DNA from 2 places in the Micromonospora sp. NPDC005194 genome. Region 1 is predicted to be linked to the other one. Evidence: riboswitches for the same ligand, from Rfam matches in the RefSeq annotation. Region 1 holds a riboswitch; the other holds the start of a gene.
What was found. Region 1 has a riboswitch for S-adenosylmethionine ahead of thrC (threonine synthase). Riboswitches for the same ligand answer to the same signal wherever they lie in the genome.

Region 2: another riboswitch for S-adenosylmethionine. It lies ahead of ABZU53_RS26435 (ABC transporter substrate-binding protein); the one in region 1 lies ahead of thrC (threonine synthase).

What each region holds. Positions count from the first base shown of each region.
Region 1 covers NZ_JBEXIA010000006.1:50,761-57,776, reverse strand. Annotated here, with positions in the region: gene ABZU53_RS06980 (GNAT family N-acetyltransferase) at 1-758, opposite strand, end outside; gene thrC (threonine synthase) at 1,016-2,302, opposite strand; SAM riboswitch class I at 2,313-2,448, opposite strand; gene ABZU53_RS06970 (DMT family transporter) at 2,516-3,484, opposite strand; gene ABZU53_RS06965 (metalloregulator ArsR/SmtB family transcription factor) at 3,576-3,881, shown strand; gene ABZU53_RS06960 (DoxX family protein) at 4,008-4,457, opposite strand; gene ABZU53_RS06955 (DUF4232 domain-containing protein) at 4,964-5,575, shown strand; gene ABZU53_RS06950 (ABC transporter permease subunit) at 5,565-6,461, opposite strand; gene ABZU53_RS06945 (alpha/beta fold hydrolase) at 6,461-7,016, opposite strand, start outside.
Region 2 covers NZ_JBEXIA010000039.1:23,151-30,166, reverse strand. Annotated here, with positions in the region: gene ABZU53_RS26440 (amino acid transporter) at 1-1,670, shown strand, start outside; SAM riboswitch class IV at 1,754-1,865, shown strand; gene ABZU53_RS26435 (ABC transporter substrate-binding protein) at 2,214-3,026, shown strand; gene ABZU53_RS26430 (amino acid ABC transporter permease) at 3,066-3,845, shown strand; gene ABZU53_RS26425 (amino acid ABC transporter ATP-binding protein) at 3,842-4,588, shown strand; gene ABZU53_RS26420 (hypothetical protein) at 4,598-5,893, opposite strand; gene ABZU53_RS26415 (Na+/H+ antiporter) at 6,039-7,016, opposite strand, start outside.

The sequences.
Region 1 (7,016 bases):
ACCAACCGACCGGACGCTTCGTGCCGCATCCCGAGGTGGTAGCGCCGCCGGCCCCGGGCGTCCAACGCGCGCTCGTTGCCCCGGATGCGCTCGGCGTCCACCTGCTCCGGTTCCCACTGCACGTCACCCATCGGCGCGTCCATCAACAGCCGGCTGTCCAGGTAGGCGATGTCCGCCACGTACTCCTGCGGCGTGGTGCCCTGCCAGCAGACCGACCGGTAGCCCTCCGCCCGCGGCTTGGCCTCGGCGAGCGCCGCCCGCAGGGCGACCCGGTCGATGTCGGCGATCTCCAGCCGGCGTCGCACCTCGGCCAGGGCGGACTGCGCCCCGGTCGAGGCGGCGAACGCGTCGCCCGCCCCGGAACGGGCCGCACCGCCGGGCAGCGCGCGGACGGTCATCGCGACCACCCGCTTGCGGCCGTGCTGGCGCAGCAGACGCACCCCGTACTCGTGCAGTGCCCGGCCGACGCCGCGCCGCCGCAGCTCGGGACGCACCGTCAGCTCGGCGGTGGCGTTGTCGGTGTTGTCGAGCTGCGGCAGGTCGAGCTGGAGGTACCCGGCCGGCACACCGTCCAGCCGGGCCAGCGCCCAGAGCGATCGGGTGCCGGGTGCCGGCGTGTGGAACAGCGCGTCGAAGCGACGCCGGCAGAAGGGCGGGAAGTCCGGAAGGTCGACCTCGTTGGCCGCCACCCCGACCCGGTACGCCTCGTCGACCGCGGCCCGGTCGGCGCCGTCGAACGACGTGATGGTGATGCTCATGCCGGGGAGCCTGACAGGCGGAAAAGCGATGGGGCCAGCGAATTATTCGCTGGCCCCATCGGACGTGGTCGGGAGGGACACTCGCACAACGCCTCCGGCGTTGGGTCGCAAGAACTTCAAAAGTCTCCGGCGAAATGCCCTCCCGCACGGAGCATCTTGCGCCGTCCGGTTCCTGCCGTCAAGTCCAGACCGGCGGGTTTTCCATACTCACAGCGAAAACCCAGTTACTGGCCGGTGGGCCCGGCGCGGCCCCAGAGTCAGCCGAGGAGGCCGGCGTCGCGGGCGGCGCGAAGGCTGGGCTTGATGTGGTGGGTCGGGCCGACCTGACTGGCCACCGCGTCGATGGTCTTCAGGCCCTCGCCGGTGTTGAACACGACAGTCTCGGCCGTCGGGTCGAGCCGCCCGGACTCGACCAGCTTGCGCAGCACCGCCGCGGTCACCCCGCCCGCCGTCTCGGCGAAGACGCCTGTGGTGCGTGCGAGCTGGCGGATGCCGGCGCGGATCTCGTCGTCGTCGGCATACTCCATCCAACCGCCGGTGCGGCGGACCGCCTCCAGGGCGTAGAGGCCGGCGGCCGGGTCGCCGATGTTGAGCGACTTGGCGATGCCGGTGGGCTTGACCGGGGTGATCGTGTCCGTGTCGGCGTGCAGCGCGGCGGCGATCGGGTTGCAGCCGGCCGACTGGGCCCCGAAGACCTTCCAGCCGCCGGCCGGCGCCTCGACCAGGCCGATCTCGACCAGTTCGGAGAACGCCTTGTCAATCTTGGTGAGCAGCTCACCGCTGGCCATCGGGATGACCACCTGGGCCGGGATGCGCCAGCCGAGCTGCTCGGCCACCTCGTAGCCGAGGGTCTTGGAGCCCTCCGCGTAGTACGGCCGGACGTTCACGTTGACGAACGCCGTGTCCTCGAATTCGTCGGTCTCCACAAGCTCACCGCAGAGCCGGTTGACGTCGTCGTACGAACCGTCGATGGCGACCAGTTCGCCGCCGTACACGGCGGTGGTGATGACCTTGCCCTGCTCCAGGTCACTGGGGATGAAGACCACCGAGGGCACACCGGCGCGGGCGGCGTGCGCGGCCACCGAGTTGGCCAGGTTGCCGGTCGACGCGCAGGCGAACCGGGTGAAGCCGAGTGCCTTCGCGGCGGTCAGCGCCACCGAGACGACCCGGTCCTTGAACGAGTGGGTCGGGTTGGCGCTGTCGTCCTTGACCCACAGCGGTGCGGTGATGCCCAGCTCGGCGGCGAGGTGCGGGGCCGCCACCAGCGGGGTCAGCCCCGGGTCGAGGGTGACCCGGGTGGCCGGGTCCTGGCCGGCGGGCAGCAGCGCGGCGTACCGCCAGATGTTCTTCGGGCCCGCCTCGATCTGCTCCCGGGTGACCGTGGCCAGGGCCGCGGTGTCGTAGTCCACTTCGAGAGGGCCGAAACACTCGTAGCAGGCGTGCTGGGCGGCGAGCGGGTAGCGGGCCGAACAGGCGCGACAGACCAGGGCGCGGGCGGGGCTGGCGGAGGTGTCGATGCCGGAGGCGGCGAGCGTCGACGTCATGTCGAGAGTCCTCTCATCTTTCCCCGCATCGCACGGTGCGGCGGGGACGGAATTGGCACCTGCCCCGCGGGTCGCTCAGCGGTGAGCGCGCGGGGTGGTTGCCGGGGCGTCGTCGGGCCGTATCCCTCAGCCCCTCTGGATGAGGTATGCAGTTGTGCCGTCGAGTCTAGGCAACGTTGCCTGTCGCCTCCACCGGGTATCCCAGGGAGTGGGTCAGCGGGCGGCCACCGCCACCGGGTCGACCACCGCGGCCGGGTCGGTGACCGCGGTGGGTCGCGGCAGGGACGACGACCGGGTCCGTGCCCTGGTGGCGAGGTTCGCGGCGACCAGGGCGGCGATGGTGATCGCGGCGCCGACCAGCTCGATCGCCTCCGGCCGGTAGCCGCGGGCGATCTGCACGACGAAGGTGGTCACCGGGACCAGGTTCATGAACAGGGCGGCGTTGGCCGCGCCCAGCCGCTGCACGCCGGTGTTCCACGCCAGCACCGCGACGACGGCGGCGACGATCACGGCGTACGCCAACTGTGGGGTGACCGCCACGAGGTCGGCGGCGGCCGGCGCGTGCTGCCACCCGACGGCGTCGGCGCCGATGCTCGCGGCCAGCATGGCGGCCGTGCCGGCGAGCGCGGTCAGCGTGGTGAAGCGCAGCGGCGACCAGGCGCCGAACCGGCTGGCGCCGTGGGTGTAGATGCCCCAGCCGAGCACCGCGCCGATCATCATGAGCCCGCCGAGACCGAACTGGCCGAACCCGACAAGGCTCCCGCGGGTGATCACCAGGCCGACTCCGAGGAGCGCCACCAGGGAGAGGGCCAGCAGGAGCGGCTTCGGTCGTACGCCGTCCCGGGCCCACCGGACCAGCTGGGTGATGACCGGCGTGGTGGCCACGAAGAGGGAGATCTGCTGCGGGGCGGCGTGTTCGAGCGCCAGGTTGGTGAGCAGGTTGAAGCCGGCGAAGCCGACGACGCCGAGCACCACCACCTCGACTCCCCGACCGCCGAGCCGCAGCGCTGCGGGGCCCTCGCGGACCAGCAGGATGGCGACCAGGATGACTGTGGCGAACAGGTAGCGGGCGGTGGTCAGGTTGAGCGGATCGACCCGGCTCAGCGCGCTGGCCAGGATCGGGAACATCGCGCCCCAGGCGAGCACGGCGAGCAGCGGATAGGCGGCGGCGCGGGATCGCATCGGCAGCTCCCTTGTTCGAGTATTTTCGAACCAACGACACCGACCATAGGGTGTTGTTCGAGAGTTGTCGAACAAGGGTTACACTGGTCACATGGAGCCGCACGAACCCGACCTGACCGTCGTACCGGTCACCGCCGTGCTGGCCGCACTCGCCGACGACGTGCGGCTACAGATCGTGCGGGCGCTCGCCGAGGGTGGCGAGGCCGCGTGCGGCAGCTTCGACTTCGGCGTCTCGAAGGCGACCCGCAGTCACCACCTCAAGGTGCTGCGCGAGGCCGGCCTGACCCGGACCCGTGCCGCCGGCACGAGCCGCCTGGTCCGACTGCGCCGCGACGAGGTGGACAAGCTCTACCCCGGCCTGCTGGACGCGGTCCTCGCGCCTCGCCCTCCGGCCTGACGCCGCCGCCTTCGCCCGATCCGACCGACCTCGAACGACCCTCGACCGACCTCGACCGACCTCGAACGGGCGCGCGTCGCCGGAGCCGCCTCGTCGAGGCTCCGGCGACGCGCGGTACGGGTGCGGTCAGGCGGAAACCGGGGCGGGGTCGGTCACCGAGGCCGGTGGAGCGTCGGCGCGACGCCGGGCGAACAGCGCGTCGAGCGCCCAGGGGCCCGAGCCGAGCGCCGCGACCAGAAGGAACGACCAGCAGAAAAGCGCCGACAGCTCACCGCCGTTGCGCAGCGGAAGCAGGTCTTCGGGCTGATGGACCACGAAATAGGCGTACGCCATCGAGCCGGAGGCGAGAAGCGCGGCGGGCCGGGTGAAGAGCCCGGCCAGCACCAGCGCGCCGCAGATCAGTTGGATCAGCGCGGCCCACCAGCCCGGCCAGGAGCCGAACGGTATCGCCGAGCCGGTCATCGGGTTGCCGCCGAACAACCCGAAGATCGAGGACAGGCCGTGCAGCATGAACAGCAGGCCGGTCACGATGCGGAACAGGGACAGGGTCGGCCCGCCGAGCCGAGAGACGTTCATGGAGACCTCCATCGAAGGGGACAGATCTCTTCAATGGTGGGACATGAATGTATCGAAGTTAATAAATTCCTTGCTAGTGGGAAGATCCCCGCTCGGAACATATCGCCCGTGTGGGAGCGCTCCCGCCCAGAACGTACCGCCAGCCGAGGTGGCCGTACAGCCTGTCGAGCTGCCCGCAGCGCCTGTCGAGCTGCCCCACGTGTGGGGCGTAGAGCCCACCGCGCCCTGAGCGCGGCGATGCCGGCGGGCCGCTCTGGTCATCCGGCGTGCCGAACAACGCCATCACGCCCAGACGAAGTGCCCCGTCGGCTGACGCACGAACGATGATCCACTCCGTATCGCCGACATGGGGCTTTCCACGTCGCGGGATACCGCCACGTCGGCGGAGTGGGGGTGGATCACCGGTCCGCCGTGGAGCGGTAGGCCGGCGGGTCGCACGAGAGCGGGCCAGGGCGAGCTGCGGGGCCGGGCGGCGGTGGGACGCCCGCGTGGGCGAGGATCGGCGGATGATCTCCCTCGGCACGGCAGCACGGCGACGGGCCAGCGCGGTGGTCGCGGTGGCCGCAGTAGCTCTCCTGCTCGCCGCCTGCACACCCGGCGACCATCGGGGCCAGGGTGGTGATCCCACGGGCCGGCCACCGACCACGCCCGGCACGACCCCGTCGGCGAGCGCCGAGCCGGTCGCCGAGTGCCCGGCCTCCGGCGTTCGGATCCGGTCCACCGGTGGGGACGCGGCGATGGGGCTGCGCGCGCTCGGCCTGGAACTGGTCAACTGCGGCGACCGCCCCTACCGGCTCAACGGCTACCCGGCGGTGTGGGTCCTGAACGAGCAGCGCAAGCCGATCATCCTGCGGGTGGTGAACGGGGCGAAGGAGATCACCTCGGGCTTCGATCAGCCGCCGCAGCCGGTCACGCTGCGCAAGGGCGAGAGGGCCGTCGCCACAGTCCTCTGGCGCAACCTGGTCACCGATTCGACAGTGGTGGCCACCGCCGGGGCGTACCTGACGGTCGCGCCCGCCGCCGGTCAGCCGGCCGAGGAGGTCGACCCGGACGGCCCGATCGACGTGGGCAACACGGGCCGGATCGGCGTCAGCGCCTGGCGGAAGGCTACGACGTGATGTCCTTGCGGGTGAACCGCCAGAACGCCAACCCCCAGAACAGCGTCGCGTAGCTGATCGCGGAGATGCAGCCGCGTACCACGTCGTCGGTCTGCACCGGCGTGGAGAGCAGCCCCAGCCAGGCGGTGCTGAAGTGGGTGGGCAGGAAGTCGCGCAGGCCCCCCAGGGCGGTGATCTGGTCCAGGATGCTGGACAGGATCCAGAGCAGGACCGCTCCGCCGACCGCGCCGAGCGCGGCGTCCGTCGTCACCGACAGCAGGAACGCCAGGCCGGCCACCACCAGGAGTACGACCGCCAGATAGCCGAGCACGGCCAGCAGTCGGAGCAGCCCCTCGGTCGGCTCCAGCTCGGCGGCGACCGTGCTGCGCAGTGGCGACCAGCCGTAGCGCAGGGTCCCGGCGAGCAGGGCGGTGCCGGCCAGCAGCAGCAGGGCCAGCCCCGAGTACGCGAGCGCGACCACCAGCTTCACCGTGAGCAGCCGGGCCCGGGGCACCGGGATCGCGAGCAGGTAGCGCAGGCTGCCCCAGCTCGCCTCGCTGGCCACCGTGTCGCCGCAGAACAGCGCGACGACCACGACCAGCAGGAACGACGCCGACACGAAGATCGAGAAGAGGGTGAAGTTGAGCCCGCCGGAGGTGGCCAGGTCGACCAGGCTGGCGAACTCGTTGTTGCCGTTGTCGTCGTCGCCACCCGAGTTGAACTGGAAGGCGACCAGGATGATCAGCGGCAGCAGCACCATGAACCCGAGCGCCAGCTGGGTCCGCCGCCGCGCCGCCTGCCGGCGGAACTCCGCCGCGAACGGCATGGTGGCCGAGGGTCGGTAGCCCCGGGCCGCACCGGCCGGGTCGGTGACGCCCACCGGCGCCTCGACGGGAGATCCAGCCATCACCGGTCACCGCTTCCCCGAGAGTTCTCGCCCACCAGGGCGAGGAACGCGTCCTCCAGGCGCCGCCGGGGCACCACCCGGTCCACCCCGATGCCGGCGCGCACCAGCTCCGCCACCACCTCGCTGCGGGCCGTGCCGTTGGTGTCGACCACCAGTTGGCCGTCGCTCTCCGGCAGCACCCGTACGCCGTGCAGCCGGTCCAGCACCGCCCGCGCCGCCACCGGATCGGTGACGTCGAACAGCACGCTCGGCGACTCGCCGACGATCTCCTGCACCGGCCCGGACGCCACGATCCGGCCCTTGTTCACCACCACGGCGTGCGTGCAGGTCTGCTCCACCTCGGCCAGCAGGTGGCTGGAGACCAGCACCGCGCGGCCGTCGGTGGCGTACCGCTGGAGGACCCGGCGCATCTCGGCGATCTGCGGCGGGTCGAGCCCGTCGGTCGGCTCGTCCAGCACCAGCAGCTCGGGAAGGCCGAGCATGGCCTGGGCGATGGCGAGCCGCTGGCGCATGCCGTGGCTGTAATTCTTGATCTTTCGGTGTACCGAGTCGCCC
Region 2 (7,016 bases), on a different contig from region 1:
GGGTGGCGGTGGAGAGCCCGCACGGTGAGGGCTCGATCGCGATGCTCGTACGCCTGCTGAGCTACTGGCCGGGCAAGCTGTTGGTGCTGGTGCTGCTCGGTTTCGCGGCCACCGACTTCATCATCACCATCACCCTCTCGGCGGCGGACGCGACCGCCCACCTCGACGAGAACCCGTTCTGGCCGAGCGGGCTCAAGGGACACGAGGTGGCCATCACGCTGCTGCTGGTGGCATTGCTGGGCGCGGTGTTCCTCAAGGGATTCGGCGAGGCCATCGGGATCGCCGTCGTCCTGGTCGCGGTCTACCTGGCGCTGAACGCGGTGGTGATCGCCGACGCGCTGTGGCGGGTGGTGACCCACCCGAGCGCGGTCGGGGACTGGACCACCGCGCTGAGCACCGGGCACGGCGATCCCCTGCTGGTGGTCGGGCTGTCCCTGCTGGTGTTCCCGAAGCTGGCGTTGGGCCTGTCCGGTTTCGAGACCGGGGTGGCCGTGATGCCGCACATCCGGGGGGATCGCGAGGACTCGGAGGACCGGCCGCTGGGCCGGATCCGGGGGGCGCGGCGGCTGCTCACCACCGCCGCCGCGACGATGAGCGTCTTCCTGATCACCAGCAGTGTGACCACCACCGTGCTGATCCCGCCGGAGGCGTTCAAACCGGGCGGGCCGGCGAACGGCCGGGCCCTGGCCTACCTGGCGCACCAGCACCTCGGCGGCGTTTTCGGCACCGTCTACGACCTGTCCACGATCGGGATCCTGTGGTTCGCGGGCGCGTCGGCGATGGCCGGGCTGCTCAATCTCGTACCCCGGTATCTGCCGCGCTACGGCATGGCCCCTACCTGGGCGCGGGCGGTCCGGCCGCTGGTGCTGGTCTTCACCTCGGTGGCATTCCTGATCACGGTGATCTTCTCCGCCAGCGTGGACGCGCAGGGCGGCGCGTACGCCACCGGGGTCCTGGTGTTGATCACCTCGGCGGCGACGGCCGTGACCCTCGCGGCGCGACGACGGCGGCAGCGGGGGCGGATGTACGCCTTCGGGGCCATCGCGCTGATCTTCGTCTACACCACCCTGGCGAACGTCGTGGAACGCCCCGACGGCGTCAAGATCGCCGCCTGTTTCATCGGCGGGATGATCCTGGTGTCGGTGCTGTCCCGGCTCGTACGGGCCTACGAGGTGCGAGTCGACCACGTCGAGCTGGATCCGACCGCCGCCCGGATGATCGACGAGCGTGCCACCCGTCGGATCCGCCTCATCGCGCACGAGCCGGACCGCCGCGACCCGGCCGAATACCGCGCCAAGCTGGCGCAGACCATGGCGGACAACGACTTCCCCGACGACAGCGACGTCATCTTCGTCGAGGTCCACGTCACCGACCCGTCGGACTTCGAGACCGAGCTGCCGGTGCGCGGCAGCGTGGCGCACGACAGCTACCAGGTGCTCAGCCTGACCGGCTCCTCGGTGCCCACCGCGCTCGCCGCCCTGCTGTTGGAGATCCGCGACCGGAGCAGGCGACGCCCACACATCTACTTCGAATGGAGCGAGGGTGGCCCGGGTCGCAACCTCCTGCGCTACCTGGCGTTCGGGCAGGGCGCCATCGCCTCGGTCACCCGGGAGATCCTGCGTCGCCAAGAGCCCGACCCGCGCCGCCGGCCGCACGTGCACGCCGGTTGACCTGCCGGTCGAACCGGCGCCGGCGGTGAGCGTGGTCATAACGGCTGGACGATCCACAGGTGGGAGCTGCTAGCCTCGGCGCAGGTCATGAGTGCCAGCGCGAAGCCCCGGCTCGCTGGCCGGCAACCCTCCTCCGCGGTGGGGTGCCCCGGGTGAAGACCAGGCACCGGCAGGACGCCGGCGCAAGCGTGGCCTGGCACCCAGGTCAGCAACAGACCCGGGAGACCGTATGCGCATTCTCAGCCCCACGCCACCGGCCGGTCGGCTCACGCCGCCCCTGACCCGGCGTCGCCACGTGGACCTGATGCGAATGTGCAGCGCGGCGTGTAACCACCGCCCCACGCGCTAACCCCTCCCCTCCCCTCCCTCCCCCGGGCGCACCACGCCCACCCCACCCCTCGCGTCGATCATGATGTTGTTGCCCGCCCGACCGGCGTGTCGGGGCAACAACTTCATGATCGACCGGGTCGACACACCCTTTTGGAGACACCCGTGCGATTTTCTTCTGGCTTGAGCCGTGCCGTTGCCGTTGGGGCGGCCCTTGTGGTTGCCGGCGCGCTGACCGCCTGCGGCACCGACGACGCCTCGAACGACACCGCTGGCAACCCGTACGGCCTGGCGCAGGCCGGCGTGCTGCGTGCCGGCACGCTGACCGACGCCCCACCGAACGTGTACCTCAAGGACGGTAAGTTCACCGGCTTCGACAACGACCTGCTGACCGCGGTCGCCGGCAAGCTCGGCCTGAAGGTCGAGTTCGTCGGCACCGACTTCTCCGCGCTGCTCTCCCAGGTCAACAACCACAAGTTCGACGTCGGCAGCTCCTCGATCACGATCACCGAGGCGCGGAAGAAGACAGTCGACTTCGGCAACGGCTACGACTTCGGCTACTTCGGGCTGGACGTGCCGGCCGGCTCGCCGATCACCGGGTTCGACCAGCTCGCCGGCAAGCGGGTCGTGGTGGTGCAGGGCACCGTCCAGGACGACTACGCCACCGGCAAGCAGCTCGACCCGGTGCGGGTGCCGGACTACAACGGCGCGCTCAACCAGCTCAAGGCGGGCACCGCCGACGCGTGGATCGCCCCGGCGGAGATCGGCGAGAAGTCGGCCGCCGACAGCAACGGCAAGATCACCGTGGCGGCCAAGCAGCTCAGCCCGGCGCCGACCGCGTACGCCGTGGCCAAGGGCAGCGACAAGCTGCGCGAGGCGCTGAACAAGGGCCTCGACGAGGTGATCGCCGACGGCACCTGGAGCCGGTTGCAGGCCCAGTACTACCCGGGCCGCCCGATCCCGGCGGACTTCACCCCGGGCAGCGGCACCGTGGCGGCGCCGTCGGCGTCGGCGTCGGCCGCGTCCTGAACCGGTGACGAGCGAGCGGGGCGGTAGGAGAGGCGACCGATGGATCCGTTGAGCACCCTGTGGGAGACCTTCTTCGACGCCGACGCGATGCGCGAGGCGCTGCCCGAGATGCTGACCGTCGGGCTGCCCAACACGCTGATCCTGGCGGTCTCCGCCGCCCTGCTCGGCACGGTGTTCGGCCTGCTGCTGGCCGTGGCCGGCATCTCCCGCAGCCGGTGGCTGCGCTGGCCGGCGCGCGTCTACACCGACGTCTTCCGAGGGCTGCCGGCCGCGGCGACGATCCTGCTGATCGGCGTCGGGCTGGCACCGCTCGGCATGCAGGTCTGGGGACCGGACCCGTACCCGCTGGGCATCCTCGCGCTGTCGTTGATCGCGGCGGCGTACATCGGGGAGATCTTCCGCTCCGGCATCCAGTCGGTGGAGGCGGCCCAGTTGGAGGGCGCGCGGGCACTCGGCTTCTCCTGGGCCGACGCGATGCGGCTGGTGATCATCCCGCAGGGCATCCGGCGGGTGCTGCCCGCCTGGGTCAACCAGCTCATCGCGCTGATCAAGGACTCCAGCCTGGTCTACTTCCTCGGCCTGGTGGCCAGCCAGCGGGAGCTGTTCCGCATCGGGCAGGACTATGCGGCCACCACCGGCAACGAGTCCGCGTTGCTGCTCGCCGGACTCTTCTACCTGGCGTTGACCGTCCCGCTGACGCACGTCGTGAACGCGATCGACCGGCGGTTGCGCCACGGCCGGCCGGCCACCGCACCCGCCGACGACGAGGACGAGGACGACCCGGCGCTGACCGGGGCCCCGGAAGGAGACCGGCGATGACCACCACCGCGACCACCACCTCGGTCAGCCTCCAGGCGCGCGACGTCCACCTGGCCTTCGGGCCGAACCGCGTGCTGCGCGGCGTCGACCTGACCGTGCAGCGCGGTGGGACCGCCTGCGTGATCGGGCCGTCCGGGTCGGGCAAGTCCACTCTGCTGCGTACCCTCAACCGGCTCATCGAGCCCGACCGCGGCGACGTGCTGCTGGACGGGCGCAGCGTCCTGCGCGACGATCCGGACGCGCTGCGCCAGCGGGTGGGCATGGTCTTCCAGCAGTTCAACCTCTTCCCGCACATGAGCGTGCTGCGCAACGTCACCCTGGCGCTGCGCCGGCTGCGCAAGCTCGGCGAGGACGAGGCGGTGGCCGTCGCCCGCGCCCAGTTGGAGCTGGTGGGGCTCGCCGGCAAGGCCGATGCCCGGCCGGCGCAGCTCTCCGGTGGTCAGCAGCAGCGGGTGGCGATCGCCCGGGCGCTGGCGCTGCGGCCCGAGGTGATGCTCTTCGACGAGGCCACCTCGGCGCTCGACCCGGAACTGGTCAAGGGGGTGCTCGGGGTGATGGCCGACCTGTCCGCCGCCGGAATGACGATGGTGGTGGTCACCCACGAGATGGGCTTCGCCCGGCACGTCGCCGACACCGTCGCCTTCATGGACCGGGGTGTGGTGCTGGAGGCCGGCCCGCCGGAGAGGATCTTCGAGGGCGCCGAGCATCCCCGGCTCCGCCGCTTCCTCGCCCAGGTGCTCTGAGACGACCGCTCAGCCGGCCTGGAGGCGCAGGTGCACCGCAAACGCCTTCAGGTCGCCGAGCAGCTCCAGGATGGCGTTGCGGTACGCGACCGACGCCCACAGGTGCAGCTCCTCGTCGTCCAGCCCGCCGAACGCCAGCGAGAGCGCCTTGCGCCGGGGCCGGTCGAGCACCTTGTGCGGGCGGGTGAGCAGGTCGCCCTCCCGGCGCAGCGCCTGCAGGTAGGCGGCCACCGCCTCCTGGTAGTGCCGCCCGGCGACCCGCTCCAGCAGAGTGAACTCGAAGACGTTCAACGCCGCTTCGGAATCCCAGTACGCGGCGTCGCGCACCGGCGCGCTCGCGACGTGCCGGCCCATGGCGTGCCGGGCCTCGTAGAGCAGCAGCACGCCCCGGCCGGTGGTGCTCAGCGGCCGGCGGGGCGACGGCAGCCGCAGCGTACGCACCGGCGCCGCGGCGGTCAGGTCCATTGCGCCGGCGTACGTCGGCATGCGGTGCGTACCCGACGCCGGCTCCGGCAGCAGGCAGGCCCGCTCCTGGTAGGGCAGCGGGCCACCGGTGGGCACGGCGCGCACCGTCGCGGCGTGCAGCTCGGACAGGGGCCGGTCGTCCGGGGCCGGGCCCGGTGGCAGGGTGAGCACGAGACCGTTGACGCCGGGCACCGGCACGCCCAGCACGCAGGAGGTGCGCAGGAACGCCCAGGTCGCCGCCGCCTCGCGGATGCCGCTCGCCACCGCCTGCGCGTCGGTCCGCCAGTCCTGGGCGATCCGCAACCGCTGCGCCAGGTCGGCGGTCGCGGCGCCGTCGTGCGGGTACAGCTCCCGGACGGCCCGGGGCAGCGACCCGAGGCGCAGCTCCAGCGGGTCGCCGGTGGGCGAGGCCACGGCGTGCCTCGGGCAGTCGGCGGCGGAGTGCGGGTCACCGTCGACCGCGTGGCAGTCCCCCAGCCAGCTCGCGCCGGGCGGACCGGCCGGACGGGCGAACGCCAGGTGGGGCAGCCGGCCGGTGCGCAGCACCGTCTCGTACTGCCCTCGGGTGCGCCCGGCGCGCAGCACGTCCAGCGGCAGCATCGGCGCCAGCGCCAACACCCCCGCGAGGACGACGCAGTGCGGGCAGGCGTCACGCACCCGGTAGCGGCGGAGGTGGTCCACGCCGGGCTGCTCCCACTGGACGCCGATGACGGCGTCGTCCTGCGCCATCAGGTAGAGGAACTCGGTGGCGACGCGTTCGCGGGTGACCGCCACCAGCTCGTCGAGGAACTCCCGCTCGGTGACCGCCCGCAGGTCGGCCTCGCTCCCTCCGGTGGTCATGGGCACCCCCTCGCGGACCGAACACATCGACGGACGCCGAACCGGTTCTTACCGTACCCGCCGACGACGTGGCCGAATGTCCCGCACGCGTGGCGGGCGGTGTCACCAATCCGTCAGGCCCGGACCGGGCCGCACCGGCGGGTGTTCACTCGTTGGGTCCCCGCCCCAGCAGCCGGATCTCCTCGTTGTCCAGGGCGGCCTGAAGCTCCTGGAGCACCAGGTCGTCGATCTCCCGGTTGTCGCGCAGCCGGGTCAGCTCCCGCCGCTTGTGGGCCAGGACGCCGAGGCGCAGTCGGCGGTCCAGCCGGCGTTCCTCGGCGGTACGCCCACCGCTGTCGTTGACGTCCGCCAGGTGCCGCTGGTACTCGGCCTGTAGCCGACGTACCGCCTCCCCCTCGACGCCGACCTCGGCGGCGACCTGCGGCAGCGCGTCCAGGCCGGCCTGGGTGGCGCGCAGGCGGGCCTGCCGGGCCTCGTCGACGCGTTCGGGGTCGCCGGTCAGCCCCGCCCAGCGCACCACCAGCGGCAGGGTGGTGCCCTGCACGAGCATGATCACGACGATGACCAGCGCGGTGACGAAGATGATCAGGTCGCGTTCGACCACCGGTGTACCGGCGGCCGTCATCGTCGGGACGGCCAGCGCGGCGGCGAGCGACACTGCGCCCCGGAAACCGGACCAGCCGGCCACGATCCCCACCCGCCAGTTGGACGCCGACTGGTCCTCGTCCAGCATCCGGCGGCGCAGCTTCGCCGACTCCGCCGTCAGGTAGAGGAACAGCAGCCGGGTGGCGACGACGACCGGGGTGACCACCAGCACGATCGCCAGGGCCCGGCCCGGCGAGGTGCTGGAGATGTCCTTCACCGCCCGGGGGATCTGCGTGCCGAGCAGCACGAACAGCCCGCCGTTGATGAGGAACGTGGACAGGTCCCAGAACGCGTACGCCAGCACCCGGGACCGGGCGCGGATCACCCGCGGACCGGCGTACGCCAGCACCAGGCCGGCGACCACGACGGCCAGCACACCGCTGGCGTGCACCGAGTCGGCGAGCAGGAACGCGCCGAACGGTGTCAGCACGCTCAGCGCCCCCTCGCGCAGCGGGTCGTCGAGCCGCTTGCGGATCAG